One region of the Mesorhizobium sp. WSM4814 genome, then DNA from elsewhere that is predicted to be linked to it. Evidence: riboswitches for the same ligand, from Rfam matches in the RefSeq annotation. Region 1 holds a riboswitch; the other holds the start of a gene.
The links. Region 1 has a riboswitch for cobalamin ahead of AC0L2V_RS27145 (ABC transporter ATP-binding protein). Riboswitches for the same ligand answer to the same signal wherever they lie in the genome.
Positions count from the first base shown of each region.

Region 1 (7,168 bases):
TATCGCCGGTCTCGACCAGCGAAAACAGCGGCGTACCCGAGCCGACATACTGGCCGACCTTGAACGAGGCAGCCTGGCTGATGATGCCGTCGGCCGGCGCCCTCACCGTGGTCTGCGCCAAATCGTAGGCAGCCTTGTCGCGCGTGGCGAGCGCCGCCATCACGGTCGGATGCCTGTCGGTCTCGATATCGGGATTGCCGCCAAGGCCCGCCTTGGCGCTGAGGATGCCCTGTTCGGCCACGGCCAATTGCTGCTTGGCCTTGTCGAGATCGTTCCTGGCCTCGTCCAGCGACGACTCGGCGTTGATGCCCTTGCGGGCCAGGTCGGCGGCCCGGTCGTATTGCGACTGCGCATAGTCGACCTGGCTGGCGTCCGACTTCTCCTGCGCTTCCGCCTGGCTATAGGCCGCACGCAGCTGCTCGACATTGAGGCGCGCGCCGGCCACCGCCGCGTCAGCTTGGGCCAATGCGATCCGGTAAGGCTCGGCATCGATGGCGAACAGCACGTCGCCCTGCTTGACGGACTGGTTGTCGAAAATGTCGACTTGGACGATGCGGCCGGCCGTATCGGCGGCGATCGTGACCTTGGCCTGCTGCAGATTGGCGTTCTCGGTCTCCTGGTAACGGCCGCCGGTCACCCAGACGTAGCTGCCGCCGGCGATCAGCGCCACCGGGAGCGCCGACATCAAAAGCATGCGGCCGGCACGGCGCTTCTTCTTCGGCGCCACCGGCGCCGGCGCTAGCTGCGGAGCGGCCGTAACCGGAGTTGCCGCCGGCTGCGCGGGAGCTTCCAACTCCAGCTTGGTCGCATTCTCATCTACCTTGGCTACCGCGTTCATGCTGCTGCGCCTTCTGCACTCTCGACTTTTTCGCCACTCTCGACATTTTCGCCCGGCGCCGGCTCGCCGTCCGCCAGGTTCCTGGTCATCGTCTCCAGTGCCTTGATCAGGACGCGACGATCTTGCGGCGACACGCCGGCCAGCGATTCTTCATAGACTTCGCCAGCAAGGCTCTTGATCTCAGCGTAGGCCTGGCTCGCCTTGGCGGTCGGGAAGATCATGCGGACGCGGCGGTCGGCGGCATCGGCGCGGCGCTCGATCCAGCCGCCCTCCTCCATGCGGTCGACCAGGCGCGACACGCTGATCGGCTCGATCTCGAGAAGCTCGGCGAGCCGGGCCTGGGTGATGCCTTCTTCCTTGGCGACGCGGACCATCAGCCGCCATTGCGCCGAGGAAAGGCCGAGCCCGCTGGCGCGCGCCTCGAAGCGCTTGCGCATCAGGCGCTGCACGTCGTGGATCAAAAAACCCAATCTGTCGATGCCGTCGGAAACCATGAGCGGCATATATTATAAGCGTGCTCACTATTCAAGACGCGGCATTGTGCCAGAAGCCGGCAAGTGTGCATGGCAGCCCATCATGAACGATTGCGAATGAGCATGGTGACCACGAAGAAAGCGCCGACCGAACTGGTGATGATGCCGATCGGCAGTTCCTGCGGCGGCAGCAGCGTGCGCGCCAGAAGGTCACTTGCCAGCAGCAGCACCGCTCCGAAGAGGGCGCAGCTTGCAATCAGGCGCAGATGCAACGGCCCGGCCAGGGGCCGGGACAGATGCGGGATCATCAGCCCGACGAAACCGATGACACCTGCGACCGAGACCAGGATCGCCGTCGAGAAGGCAGCGACGAGAAACGCCGTCCTGCGCATCCGCACAACCGGCACCCCAAGACTTTCGGCAGCATTCTCGCCGGCCAGGAAGGCGTCGAGCTTGCGATGGTTCCACAGGCCATAAGCAAGAATGGTGCCCGCGCCAAGAGCAGCCAGCCCGACATTGTCCCATCGCGCCAGGCCGAGCCCGCCCATCGTCCAGAACAATACCGAGTGAGCGGCGCGCTGGTCTCCGGCGAAGACGAGATAGTTGGTCAGGGCGATGAACATGAACGAGACGGCAAGCCCGGCCAGTATCAGCCGTTCGGGGCCCTGCCCCCTCACCCGCGAAACCAGCAAAAGCACGATGCCGGCGGCCAATATGCCGCCGGTGAAGGCGGCAACCGGCAACGTCCAGATGCCGAAACGGTCGCCAAAAATGGTGATGACGGAAACAGCGCCTGCCGCGGCACCGGAGGACAGCCCGAACAGGAACGGATCGGCGAGGTCGTTTCGGGTTACCGTCTGCAGCAGCGCGCCGATGACGCCCAGCCCGGCGCCGACACAGATCGCCATAATCGTGCGCGGCAGCCTGAGATCGACAATTATCTTGGCAATTGGGATCTTGGCGACCGGGATATTGCCGACCGAACCGGGCACGAGATCTCCGTCCAGCCCGGCCGTATGTCCGAGCGCAGCAATCACGTCGCTCAACGCTATGACTGTCGATCCATAGGCGATCGACAGCAGAGCAAGAGCGGCGATTACTGCCACTCCTGCTGCCATGGCCAATTCGAACGCCCTGTGGCGCAAGCTCAGAAGGCTTCCGGGTGCATCGCGCTGGCGATCTTGCCGATCGCCTCGATGTTGGCGGGTCCGGGCGTCAGCTCGGCATAGCGCAGCGCGACGAAGCGCTCATTCCGGACCGCGTCGGTCTCCTTCATTGCCGGATGGACTTTGAGGAAGTCGAGCAGTTTCCTGTAACCGCCGCCGCCCTGATAGTCGAGCAGGATCAGGAACTGCGGATTGCGGGAAGCGACCGTTTCCCAGTCCGTGTTGCCCCAGCTCGTCTGCATGTCGGCCATGATGTTGTCGCCGCCGGCAGCGGCGATCATGGCGCTGGGGATCGCGAACTTGCCTGATGTGAAGGGTTTGTCTTCGCCGGAGTCGTAGAGAAACACCCGCGTCCGCGCGCGGTCGCCGACCTTTGCCGTGATATCGGCGAGTTGCGCTTTCCAGCCTGAAACAAGTTTTTCCGCCTTGGCCTCCTTGCCGAAAATCTTGCCCAGCTTTTCGATGTCGCCGTAGAGCAGGTCCATCGAGGCGGCGGGGCGGTTGTTGTCGAGATGGACGCAGCTTTCCGTCAGCACCAGCGTCTTGACGCCGTGCGGCGCCAGCGTATCTGGCGTTACCTCGCCGCCCGGCTTCATGCCGTAATACCAGCCGGCGAAGAAGAAATCGGGCTCGACCGCGACCAGGTTTTCGAGCGTCGGGTATTTCGGCGCAAGTTCCGGAATCGCGCCCTGCCCGGCCTTGAATTCCGGACCGACCTTGTGCCATCCGGTGATGCCGGTCAGGCCGACGATCGACGGTTGCAGCCCCAGCGCGAAGGCCATCTCGGCCATGTTCATATCTTGGATGACGGCGCGCTTCGGCGCGGCGTCGAACGTCAGCGGCGTGCCGCAACTGTCGACTGTTACCGGGAAAGCGAAGGCGGCCTGGGCAAGCAGCAGAGAGGCAAAAGACAGTGCGAGGCGTTTCACGGATGTTGCTCCTTGGTTAGATCAGAAGAGGCACGGTTCGGGACTTCGAACACCGTGAGTTCGCGGTCTTCGGTGGGATGGCGCAGCCGAAGCACGTCGACCCCGAAAATCTCGCGGATCAACTGCTTGGTGAGCGCCTCGCGCGGACCGGCGAGTGCCTGCAGGCGGGCCTCGTTCATCACCGCGACCCTGGTGGCAAATGGCGTGACCAGCGACAGATCATGCAGCACCGCCACGACGGTCATGCCAAGCTGCGATACGAGTTCGAGAAGTTCGCTGCGGGCGCGCGGATCGAGATGATTGGTCGGTTCATCGAGGAACAGGATTTTCGGCTCCTGGGCGATGGCGCGCGCCAGCTGGGCGCGTTGCCGCTCACCACCCGACAGCGAGCCGATCGTGCGGCCGAGCAGCGGCAGCAGGCCAGTTCTGCGAAGCGCTTCGACGACGATGTCGCGTTGCTCGCTCCTGCGTCGCCAGCCGGCATGCGGGACCCGCCCAAGTCCGACGTAGTCGATCACGGCAAGCCGCGGATCGGGCTGATCGGTCTGGCCGACGACCGCCATGTGCAGCGCCCGCTCGGCGGCCGGAAACGTCTCCAGCCGGCGTCCGGAAAATCTCACATCTCCCGCGCTCGGACGCAGCGTGCCGCATAGCATGCGCAGCAGCGTCGTCTTGCCGGCGCCGTTGGGACCGATGATGGCGAGGCGGTCTCCCGCCGCGACCGAAAGGCTGACCGCACTGACCAGGCGCTGGCCATTCGCCGTGGCGCTCAGTTCACGCGCTTCAAGAAGAGGCTGGCAGGCGTCCAACTTACCGTCACTTTCTCAATGGCGACGGAAGGAAGCTGGACCGGCCGACAAGACCGATGTCCACGTCTCCTCCCGGCACACCCCGTCCGGTCAACTCGTGCGATGGCAGGTCTCCTGGCTCGCGGGTCCTTGCGCCATCCTGCCTTCCCAGCCTTGGCCAGTGGCATTTCGGATTTTGCTCGCCGCCTACAGTTGCGGGGGCAGCCACGGCCTCGATCCGAAGATCTCACCGTGTTCCCTTTTCACCCTCGCCTTTCGGCTTGGGGACCATCAGTCAGCCACCCTAGTTTTCCGCCAATCCCAGCGCAATAAATTTCCGGGTTCCGGAGTGCCCCGCGAGCAATGGTCTTGTCAGAACGAGCATACCGAATCTCGTAATGTAATAACGTTACTACTTAAAAGACAACGCCTGCTCCCGTCAAGCCCTTCGCCCAACGCCTTCGACTTGCCGACCAGCGTCGCATTGCGCGGTGCGCAATTTCGATCAAACTGCCTCCACCAAGAAGCGAAACCATGACCTGGCCGATGCGCAGTCCCACAGCAAGGAGCCATATGAACCCGACCGAGAAAGCGCTGTGGTTCGTCGAAAGCCATCTGCCGGAGGCCATCTCGCTCGACGATGTCGCCAACAGCAGCGGCGTGTCGCGCTTTCACGTGACGCGGGCTTTCGGTGCGGCGACCGGACATTCGGTGATGGGCTACCTGCGTTCTCGCCGGCTGACCGAGGCGGCGCGCAGGCTCGCCGCCGGCGCACCGGACATCCTCTCGGTCGCGCTCGACGCCGGCTATGCCTCGCATGAGGCTTTCACCCGTGCCTTCCGCGACCAGTTCGGCACCACGCCGGAACTGGTGCGCGCGCAAGGCTCGCTCAAAAACCTCGATCTCGTGGAGCCGATCCTGATGGACCAGTCCTTCCTCACCAATCTCGAGCCGCCGCGTTTCGAAACCAGCCGGCCGTTCCTCATCGCCGGTCTCGGCGAGCGCTACAGCTGCGAAACCAGCGCCGGCATTCCGATGCAGTGGCAGCGGTTCGGCCCCTATATCGGCAACATTCCAGGCGAGGTCGGCGACATCGCCTATGGCGTCTGCGTCAACGGCGACGATGCAGGCAATTTCGACTATATCGCCGGCGTCGAGGTGTCCGATTTTTCGGACCTGCCGAAGGAGTTTTCGCGCGTACGCGTGCCGGCGCAGAAATACGCCGTGTTCGCCCATCGTGACCACATCTCGACCATCCGCCGCACGGTCAACACGATCTGGAACAAATGGCTGCCGGCCTCCGGGCACAAGATTGCCGACGCGCCCGAATTCGAGCGCTACGGCCCCGAATTCGATCCGCGCAGCGGCAATGGCGGGCTGGAAATCTGGATACCGGTCAAAGGGTGAGAATGGCCGCCTTGTCTTGCCTTCTCCCCTTGTGGGAGAAGGTGGCCTCGCGAAGCGAGGTCGGATGAGGGGTGCTCCAGCTTGGCACTAACAGCACTCCGGCCAACACCCCTCATCCGTCTCGGCGCTGCGCGCCGATCCACCTTCTCCCACAAGGGGAGAAGGGAAAAATGCTACAGCTCCAGGTTCCAGTTCTGGCCGACCAGATCCTTGCCGAAGGCGTGGTGGCGTTCCTGATTGGCCAGCTTGAACCCGGCCGCCTCGTAGATGCGGCGCGCTGAGGTGAGCACGTCGTTGGTCCACAGCGTCAATTTCTTGTAGCCCTTGGCACGGGCAAAGCCGATGCATTCCTCGACCAGCCGACTGCCGATGCCGAGACCGCGCGCCGAGGGCTCGACATAGAGCAGGCGCAGCTGCGCCACCGCGTCCGACTGGCGCACGAGAAAGACCGAGCCGACGACTTCCCCTTCCCGCTCGGCGATCCAGCTGCGTTCCCATTTCGGATCGTAGGATTTGACGAAAGCGCCGAGGATTTCGGCGACCAGCGCCTCATAAGTTTCGTCCCAGCCATATTCCTGCGCATAGAGCAGGCCTTGGCGATGGATGATCCAGCCGATGTCGCCGACCTGCAAAAACCGCAGCATGTAAGGGACCCTGGGCTCTGCACTCTCGCCCAGCAGGCGCTGCACCGTCTGCATCGCCTTGACCAGCCTGTCCTGTTCCGGTGCGGAAAGCCGGTCGAGCAGGGCCGCGACCTGATCGTGCGAACCCTGGTTCAGCGGCGCGAACGCCGCTCTTCCCGCCGGCGTCAGCGCAATCGACGAGCGCCGAGCATCGGCTTGCGTAGCGGCGCGCTCGACCAGGCCACGCTCCTCGAACTTTTTCAGCAACCGGCTGAGATAGCCGGGGTCGAGACCGAGATCGCGCGCAAGATCGGTGGCGGTCAGGCCATCGCGATGCGCCAGTTCATAGAGCACCCGGGCCTCGGTCAGCGAGAAGGCGCTTTTCAGCAGCCCTTCGTCGAGCAACCCGATCTGGCGGGTGTAGAAGCGGTTAAAGCCCCGCACTGCATCGATCCGCTCCCTGCCGGGTTGATGATGAATCGTCATGGCATCCTCCTGCCCGCACAAGATCAACCATTTAGTTGACTTAGTCAATTATCAGTTCGAAGCAGGCTGCGGCTGGCGATCAGCTCACTCAGCGCCTTGACTCTCGCCAGCCACCGGATTATCTCAACGCCACGTTAGCACTCGCCATTGGTGAGTGCTAAGCGTAGGTCCGGCGCCGCCGGGCTTATAGGTTTGTCCGGCGCCGCCGGACGGAGGAACTATTCTCACCATTCTCACCGAGGAATAAAAAATGGCAAAGTCGAAGTTCCGCCCGCTTCATGACCGCGTGGTCGTACGCCGGGTTGAATCCGAATCCAAGACTGCCGGCGGGATCATCATTCCCGACACGGCGAAGGAAAAGCCGCAGGAAGGCGAGATCATCGCCGTTGGTTCCGGCGCCCGCGACGAAGCCGGCAAGCTCGTCCCGCTGGACGTCAAGGCCGGCGATCGCATCCTGT
Region 1 covers NZ_JBVVQT010000024.1:80,347-87,514, forward strand. The annotation lists gene AC0L2V_RS27125 (HlyD family secretion protein) at 1-838, opposite strand, end outside; gene AC0L2V_RS27130 (MarR family winged helix-turn-helix transcriptional regulator) at 835-1,332, opposite strand; gene AC0L2V_RS27135 (FecCD family ABC transporter permease) at 1,413-2,429, opposite strand; gene AC0L2V_RS27140 (ABC transporter substrate-binding protein) at 2,459-3,406, opposite strand; gene AC0L2V_RS27145 (ABC transporter ATP-binding protein) at 3,403-4,215, opposite strand; cobalamin riboswitch at 4,303-4,502, opposite strand; gene AC0L2V_RS27150 (AraC family transcriptional regulator) at 4,768-5,601, shown strand; gene AC0L2V_RS27155 (bifunctional helix-turn-helix transcriptional regulator/GNAT family N-acetyltransferase) at 5,775-6,710, opposite strand; partial or broken gene AC0L2V_RS27160 (co-chaperone GroES) at 6,961-7,168, shown strand, end outside.

Region 2 (7,168 bases), on a different contig from region 1:
GCCTCGCGCTGGGCGGCCGGCGAGGCCGACCAGACCGCTTATCTCAAGGTGATCTCGGCGCTGCTGATGTCGCTGCGCGGCTCGGTCTGCATCTACCAGGGCGAGGAACTCGGTCTTGGCGAAGCGGAATTGCAATTCGAGGATCTGCAGGACCCCTACGGCATCCGGTTCTGGCCGGAATTCAAGGGCCGCGACGGCTGCCGCACGCCGATGGTCTGGAATGGCGCCGACGGCAATGGCGGCTTCTCCACGGCAAAGCCCTGGCTGCCCGTGCCTGCCAAGCACCTTTCGCAGGCGGTCGATGTGCAGCAGGGCGACGACAACTCGCTGCTCGAACACTACCGGCGCTTTCTCGCTTTCCGCCGCCTGTATCCGGCGCTGGCCAAGGGCGAGATCGAGTTCATCGAAAGCCAGGGCAATACGGTCGCCTTCACGCGCCGCGAGGGCAATGAGCAGATCGTCTGCGCCTTCAATCTCGGCAGCCGACCGGCCGAAGTCAATCTCGGCGGACGCTCGCTGCAGCCCTTGCCGGGGCACGGGTTTTCGGGACAGACTGACGCCGGCTTTATCCGCCTCGACGGCTACGGCGCCTGGTTCGGGCGTGTCGACTGAATTTGCAATTCACTGGAGGGAACCCATGGCCGATGTCACGCTAAGGCAAGTGAAGAAATCATACGGCAATCTCAACATTCTCCATGGCATCGACCTCGACATAAAGTCGGGCGAGTTCATCGTCTTCGTCGGCCCTTCGGGCTGTGGCAAGTCGACCTTGCTGCGGTCGATCGCCGGGCTTGAGGAAATCACCTCCGGCGAGCTCAAGATCGACGGCGAGGTGGTGAACGACGTGCCGCCGTCGAAGCGCGGCATCGCCATGGTGTTCCAGTCCTATGCGCTCTATCCGCACATGACTGTCTACGACAACATGGCGTTCTCGATGAAGATCGGCAAGGAGAGCAAGGCCGAGATCGACAAGCGGGTGCGCCAGGCGGCGGAAATCCTGCAGCTGACCAAATATCTCGACCGCCTGCCCAAGGCGATGTCGGGCGGCCAGCGCCAGCGCGTCGCCATCGGCCGCGCCATCGTGCGCAACCCCAAGGTCTTCCTGTTCGACGAGCCGCTGTCGAACCTCGACGCGGCGCTGCGCGTCGCCACCCGCATCGAGATCGCCAAGCTCAAGGAATCGATGCCTGCTACAACGATGATCTACGTCACCCACGACCAGGTCGAGGCGATGACGCTGGCCGACCGCATCGTGGTGCTCAAGGAGGGCCATATCGAGCAGGTCGGCACGCCGATGGAGCTCTACAAGAGACCCGGCAATCTGTTCGTCGCCCAGTTCATCGGCTCGCCGGCCATGAACATCCTGCCGGCGACGATCGACAAATCAGGCGACCCGACCATCGTCAGTCATGTCGGCGGGCGCAAGGCGACGGTGCCGATCGCCACGCCGGCGTCGGTGAAGGGCGCTTCGGTGAGCTTCGGCGTGCGGCCGGAAGATCTGACGATCGCCACCGGTGCGGATTATCTTTTCGAGGGAACGGTGGATTATGTCGAGCAACTCGGCGAGGTCCAACTCGTCTATGTCGACATCGGCCGCGCCGACCTGCCGCTGGTCACCAAGCTGCCAGGCAATGTCGGGGTCAAGCGCGGCGCTGCGCTGCGCTTGAATGCCGATGCCGGCGACCTGCATATTTTCGATGCCGACGGACATTCATTCACGCTCCACAAAGCGGAAGCAAAGGCAGCCTGAGAGCAGCAGCCGAACTGATGGATGTTTGGTGACCCAAAAACGAGAGCGGCGGGCAAAGCCGCCACTCTTGTCCGTTCCGGTCGCTGTTAGAGCGACGTGCGTCCAAGTGGACGCACAAAGGTACGCTCCGACACTTTAACCCTGCGCATCGTGCTTTCCGAAAATCGGAACCGATTTTCGGGCCGATGCGCTAGCGGCCGAACAGGTTCCGGTCGCTGCCCTGCGGGGCGGACTTCTGTACGTCGCCCGACGAGTTGAGCAGCTTGTAGACCGGCGAACCGGTATTGCGTACCGAAGAAGTCTGCGTGTTGTCGACGTTGATGGTCGCCTGCTTGTTGATGTCGGTTCTGCCAAAGTTGTCGCTACCGGCAAAAGCGCCGCCCGCAGCAATCAAAAGCGCGGCGGCGGTAAGAACGATCTTCTTCATTTTCAAAACTCCTGGATTTTCTTGGTTCCGCCAGCCCGGCGGGCAAATGCCGCCGCCGCTGTTGGAACGAACTGTTAGTTGTTGCCGAACAGCTTACGGTCGCTGCCGTTGACGGGTTTCTCGTCAGCCGGAACCGGATTCTGCGCCGACGCCGAATTCCGAATCGAAGCCGTGTACGAGTTGCTGTCGACCGCAGCGGCCGGCTGGTTGGCGCCGTTCGATCCAAAGTTGTCGCTGCCGGCAAAAGCACTGCCGGAGATGGCCATAATGGCGGCGGTGGCAAGAATGAGCTTCTTCATTTCAAATACTCCTGAGTTCCTCAGATCCCGAGCGGCGGACCGCCACTTTGCTGTTTGGGACCAGCTGTTAATTGTTGCCGAAAAGGTTGCGGTCGGCGCCCTGGCCAACGGCCTGCTTTTCAGCGTGAGCCGGCGTCTGGACAGAGGCCGTATACGAGCTGTCGACCGCGACGGCCGGCTGGTTGGCGGCGTTGGACCCATAATGGTCGCTGCCGGCAAAGGCGCTGCCGGTGATGGCCAGAGCGGCGACGGCAGCAAGAGCGATCTTTTTCATTTTAGTACTCCAGTATCTTGGTCTTCAGTCCGTCTAGCGGCGTGTCTTGGGAGGATGCGCGCGTCGTTCGGACAGCCCCGATGTGGGAAGGCCATTCGGCGGATTCCAATCACGAAGTTGTTCCGTGTGGACCAAGAATCTACACCTTGAAATTGTACCAGAGGCATCTAGCACTATGGTTTTTATGGTTTGTTTTCAATATCTTATTCAAAATTAGCAATTCATGATTTGACGGATTGGCGAATTTGCGTTCACAGCGTGTTGCACGCATTGTCAACAGAAACGAACCGTTCGGTTCGATTTTAGAAGCGGCTAATAGTCACTTTTGTAAACTGTTAACCTTCCTGATCTCCGCCGCGGGTCGGATTCTATGTCACGGCAGCCGACAGTGGCCGCCGACAAAGTGGGGCTTCAGCCCTGCAGATATAAACCTGCAGGTTTCGCCGGCGGTGTCGCGCCGCATGGATACGATGTCGCTTTCATGCCGGCAGTCAGCCGGCCGGCATGATTAGATCACGCCATCTCAGGTGCCGCTTGGTGACGACGAAGCGGAGAATTGGGAAGCCAGTCAGAACCCGGCGCTGCCCCCGCAACGGTGGTGGAGTTCAAGTCGCAACGGGAGACCACTGGGCCACAAGCCTGGGAAGGTGTCGCGACGAGTCCGCAAGGACACTCCAGAGCCCGGAAACCAGCCCGAGATTTTCAGACTCGACTGATCGCGGTGGGCGGTCAAGAGGTGGATGATGCACGTCCGGCCCTGTCGCCGGCGTGCAAACGGTCCTCCCTCCATCACCACCAGTTCAGTCCTTACACGAGGACAGGACATGGACGCGCGCAACGACATGCTGAGGCTCTTGCACGGCCGCAGGCAAGGCTATTCGCTCGAGCAGCCCTTCTACACCGATCCAGATTTCTTCAAGCTCGACATGGAGCTGATCTGGTATCGCGACTGGCTGTTCATCGGCCACGATTGCGAGTTGCCGAAAGCTGGCAGCTATATCACCGCCCAGATCGGCGACTATCCGGTCGTGCTGGTCCGCGACCAGCAAGGCAAGATCAATGCCTTCCACAATTCCTGCCGGCATCGCGGCAGCCGTGTCTGCAATGCCGACAAGGGCACTGCGGCGAAGCTGGTCTGCCCCTATCACCAGTGGACCTACGAGCTGGACGGCCGGCTGTTGTTTGCTCGCCAGATGGCAGACGGCTTCGACAAGAGCCAGTTCAGCCTGAAGCCGGTGGCTTGCGAAAGCGTTGGCGGCTACATCTTTATCTGCCTGGCCAACGAGCCGGCCGATTTCGCGCCGATGCGCGCCATGATCGAGCCTTACCTCCTGCCGCACCGGCTGCGCGAGGCAAAAATCGCCTTCGAATCGACCATCGTCGAGAAGGGCAACTGGAAGCTCGTCTGGGAGAACAACCGCGAGTGCTACCATTGCGCCGGCAACCATCCGGAACTCTGCAAGACATTCCCGGAAGCGCCGACCGTGACCGGCGTGCAGGGCGCCGACAGCGATCCAGAGATGCTCGCGCACTGGGCGAAATGCGAGGCGGCGGGCTTGCCGAGCAAGTTCCGCATCGATCCGGCCGGGCAGTATCGCGCCACCCGCGCGCCGCTGCTGCACGACGCCGTCAGCTACACGATGACGGGAAGACGCGCGGTGAAGAAGAACCTTTCCGACAGCGTTTCGACCGACCGTATCGGCTCGCTGCTGCTCTATCACTATCCGACGAGTTGGAACCATATCCTCGGCGATCATGCCGTCACCTTCCGCGTGCTGCCGATCAGTGCCACGGAAACGGCCGTCACCACCAAATGGCTTGTCCACAAGGACGCGGTCGAAGGCGTCGATTACGACCTCGCCGAACTCACCCATGTCTGGACCGAGACCAACGACCAGGACCGTCGCATTGTCGAGGAAAACGCCTTCGGCATCCTGTCGCCGGCCTATGAGCCCGGCCCCTATTCGGAACTGCATGAGGGCGGCGTCATCCAGTTCGTCGAATGGTACGCCTCCTTCATCGGGCCGCGCCTTGCCGAGGCCGGGCGGCCGGCGCTGCGCAGCGTCGCCTGAACGAGGTCAAGGGGATGAATGCGATGACGGACCTTGGCCTCTACCGCCATCTCGACGAGATGGCGCCCTGGAACGACCGGCTCCAGGTGCTGGAAGTCATCGGCGTCAGCGACGAGGCGCCTGACGTGAAGACCTTCACCTTCCGCTCTGACAACCAGACCTGGTTCCGCTACAGACCGGGGCAGTTCGTGACGCTGGAACTGCCGACCACCGAGGGCCCGATGATGCGGACCTATACGCTGTCGTCCTCGCCGTCGAGGCCGTTCTCGATCGCGGTGACGGTGAAAGCGCAGGCCGGCAGCCTCGGCACCCGCTGGATGTTCGACAATCTGAAGCCCGGCGTTCACGTGAAGGCCTATGGGCCGGCGGGCGACTTTTCGCTGCACAGCCATCCAGCGGCCAAGTATCTGTTCATTTCGGCCGGCTCAGGCGTGACGCCGATGATGTCGATGCTGCGCTGGCTGAACGACTGCGCGCCATGGACAGATGTCGGCTTCGTCAACTGCGCGCGAAAGCCCGAGGAGATCATCTTCCGCAAGGAGCTCGAGCTGCTCGGCAGCCGCATGCCGGGCCTGACGCTCGGCTTCATGATCGAGGAGCGGTCCAGCCGTGAGGGCTGGTTCGGCCATATGGGCCGGATCGACGCGATACGGCTGCCGCTGCTGGCCCCCGATTTTCGCGAGCGCGAAATTTTCTGCTGCGGCCCCGACCCGTTCATGCGCGCCGTGCGGCAGATGCTGGAGGCGGCCGGCTTCGACATGGCCAACTACCATCAGGAGAGCTTTGCGGCCCCGGCGGTGGAGGAAATACCGGCCCCGTTCGGTTCGCCGGCGGAAGGTGGACCGGCAGAGAGTGGGGTCGAGGTACCTGCCGAGGCCGCAACACCGATCCGCTTTTCGCTTTCGGATATCGATGCCGAATGCGTTGCCGGCCAGACCGTGCTGCAGACGGCGCGCGCTTCGGGCGTACGAATTCCCGCAGCCTGCGAGTTCGGCCTGTGCGGAACCTGCAAGGTGAAAAAGGTCTCGGGCACAGTCGAGATGAGCCACAATGGCGGCATCCTCGATCACGAGATCGACGACGGCTTCATCCTTGCCTGCTGTTCGAAGCCGCTGACGGCGCTCGAGATCGACGCCTGACCGGGGAGCTTAAAGCGCGTCGCGGCTGAATGGATTCATGCGACGCGCTTTAAGTTATTGTTTTTATGCATGTCGTCATCGCAAAACCGCTGCACACTTTTGCGTGACATGCATTAAACCCCGTAGCGCTCGGTGCGGATGAGGCTTGCCGGAACGCCGGCATCGATCAGCGCCTGGGCGGCGGCCGACACGAACGCATTCGAGCCGCAGACAAAGGCGAACCTTGGCGGCGCGGGCAGCCGCAGCATCGATTGCTCCATCATCGCGGCATCGACCCGCCGCGAATAGTCTGACGGGCGCGGGGCGGCCTCGCGGGTCAGCGCCAACACCAGATCGAAGCCGTCCCGGCGATCGTGGACGTCGATCAGCTCGTCGCGAAAGATCACCTCGTCCCAGACCCGTGCGGAAAATACCAATGCCACGGGCACCGCCGATCTGCGCGCGCCGCGATGGCGGATCATCGCCATCAGCGGTACCACGCCGGACCCGCCGCCGACCAGCAGAAGCGGGCCGCCGTCGCTGTCGGACCAGACGAAGTGGCCGCCGAGCGGGCCGCGCAACTCGACCTCGTCGCCGACCGCCGCGATATCGTGGAAGAAGGGTGAGACCTCGCCATCATCGAGCCTTTCGATCGCCAGTTCGATCGTCTCGCCGGCTTCCGGCGCCGAGGCGATTGAGTAGGAGCGGCGCGCCTGATAGCCGTCCGGCGCCGTCAGCCTGACATCGACATGCTGCCCGGCACGATAGGCGAAGGGCCGCGACGGCTGGAGGAAAAAGCTGGTGACGCGCGGCGTGCGCTTTTCGATGCGGGCGATGGTCACCGTCTGCCAGGGCGACTGCGCCGCCGGCGCGTCGCTCATGGATCGCCCGTATAGCGCTGCTCGCGCCACGGGTCGCCATAGATGTGATAGCCGCGCAGCTCCCAGAAGCCGGGCTCGTCGCGCTCGGTGAACTGCAGGCCGTTCAGCCATTTGGCCGACTTCCAGAAATAGAGATGCGGAACCAGCAGCCGCGCCGGGCCGCCATGGTCCGGCGTGATCGGCTTGCCTTCGTAAAGCAGCGCCACCATTGCCTTGCCGGCAGTGAGATCCTGCGTCGGCACGTTGGTTGTATAGCCGTCGAAGGACAGCGCCAGCGTGAAGGCGGTCGGTGGCTCGATGCCGGCATCCGCCAGAATATCGTCGACCATCACACCCTGCCACGCCGT
Region 2 covers NZ_JBVVQT010000018.1:23,160-30,327, reverse strand. The annotation lists gene bglA (beta-galactosidase BglA) at 1-612, shown strand, start outside; gene AC0L2V_RS23375 (ABC transporter ATP-binding protein) at 638-1,750, shown strand; gene AC0L2V_RS23370 (DUF680 domain-containing protein) at 1,941-2,177, opposite strand; gene AC0L2V_RS23365 (DUF680 domain-containing protein) at 2,252-2,476, opposite strand; gene AC0L2V_RS23360 (DUF680 domain-containing protein) at 2,544-2,750, opposite strand; cobalamin riboswitch at 3,259-3,461, shown strand; gene AC0L2V_RS23355 (aromatic ring-hydroxylating oxygenase subunit alpha) at 3,575-4,822, shown strand; gene AC0L2V_RS23350 (FAD-binding oxidoreductase) at 4,846-5,961, shown strand; gene AC0L2V_RS23345 (FAD-binding oxidoreductase) at 6,075-6,821, opposite strand; gene AC0L2V_RS23340 (molybdopterin-dependent oxidoreductase) at 6,818-7,168, opposite strand, start outside.
Region 2: another riboswitch for cobalamin. It lies ahead of AC0L2V_RS23355 (aromatic ring-hydroxylating oxygenase subunit alpha); the one in region 1 lies ahead of AC0L2V_RS27145 (ABC transporter ATP-binding protein).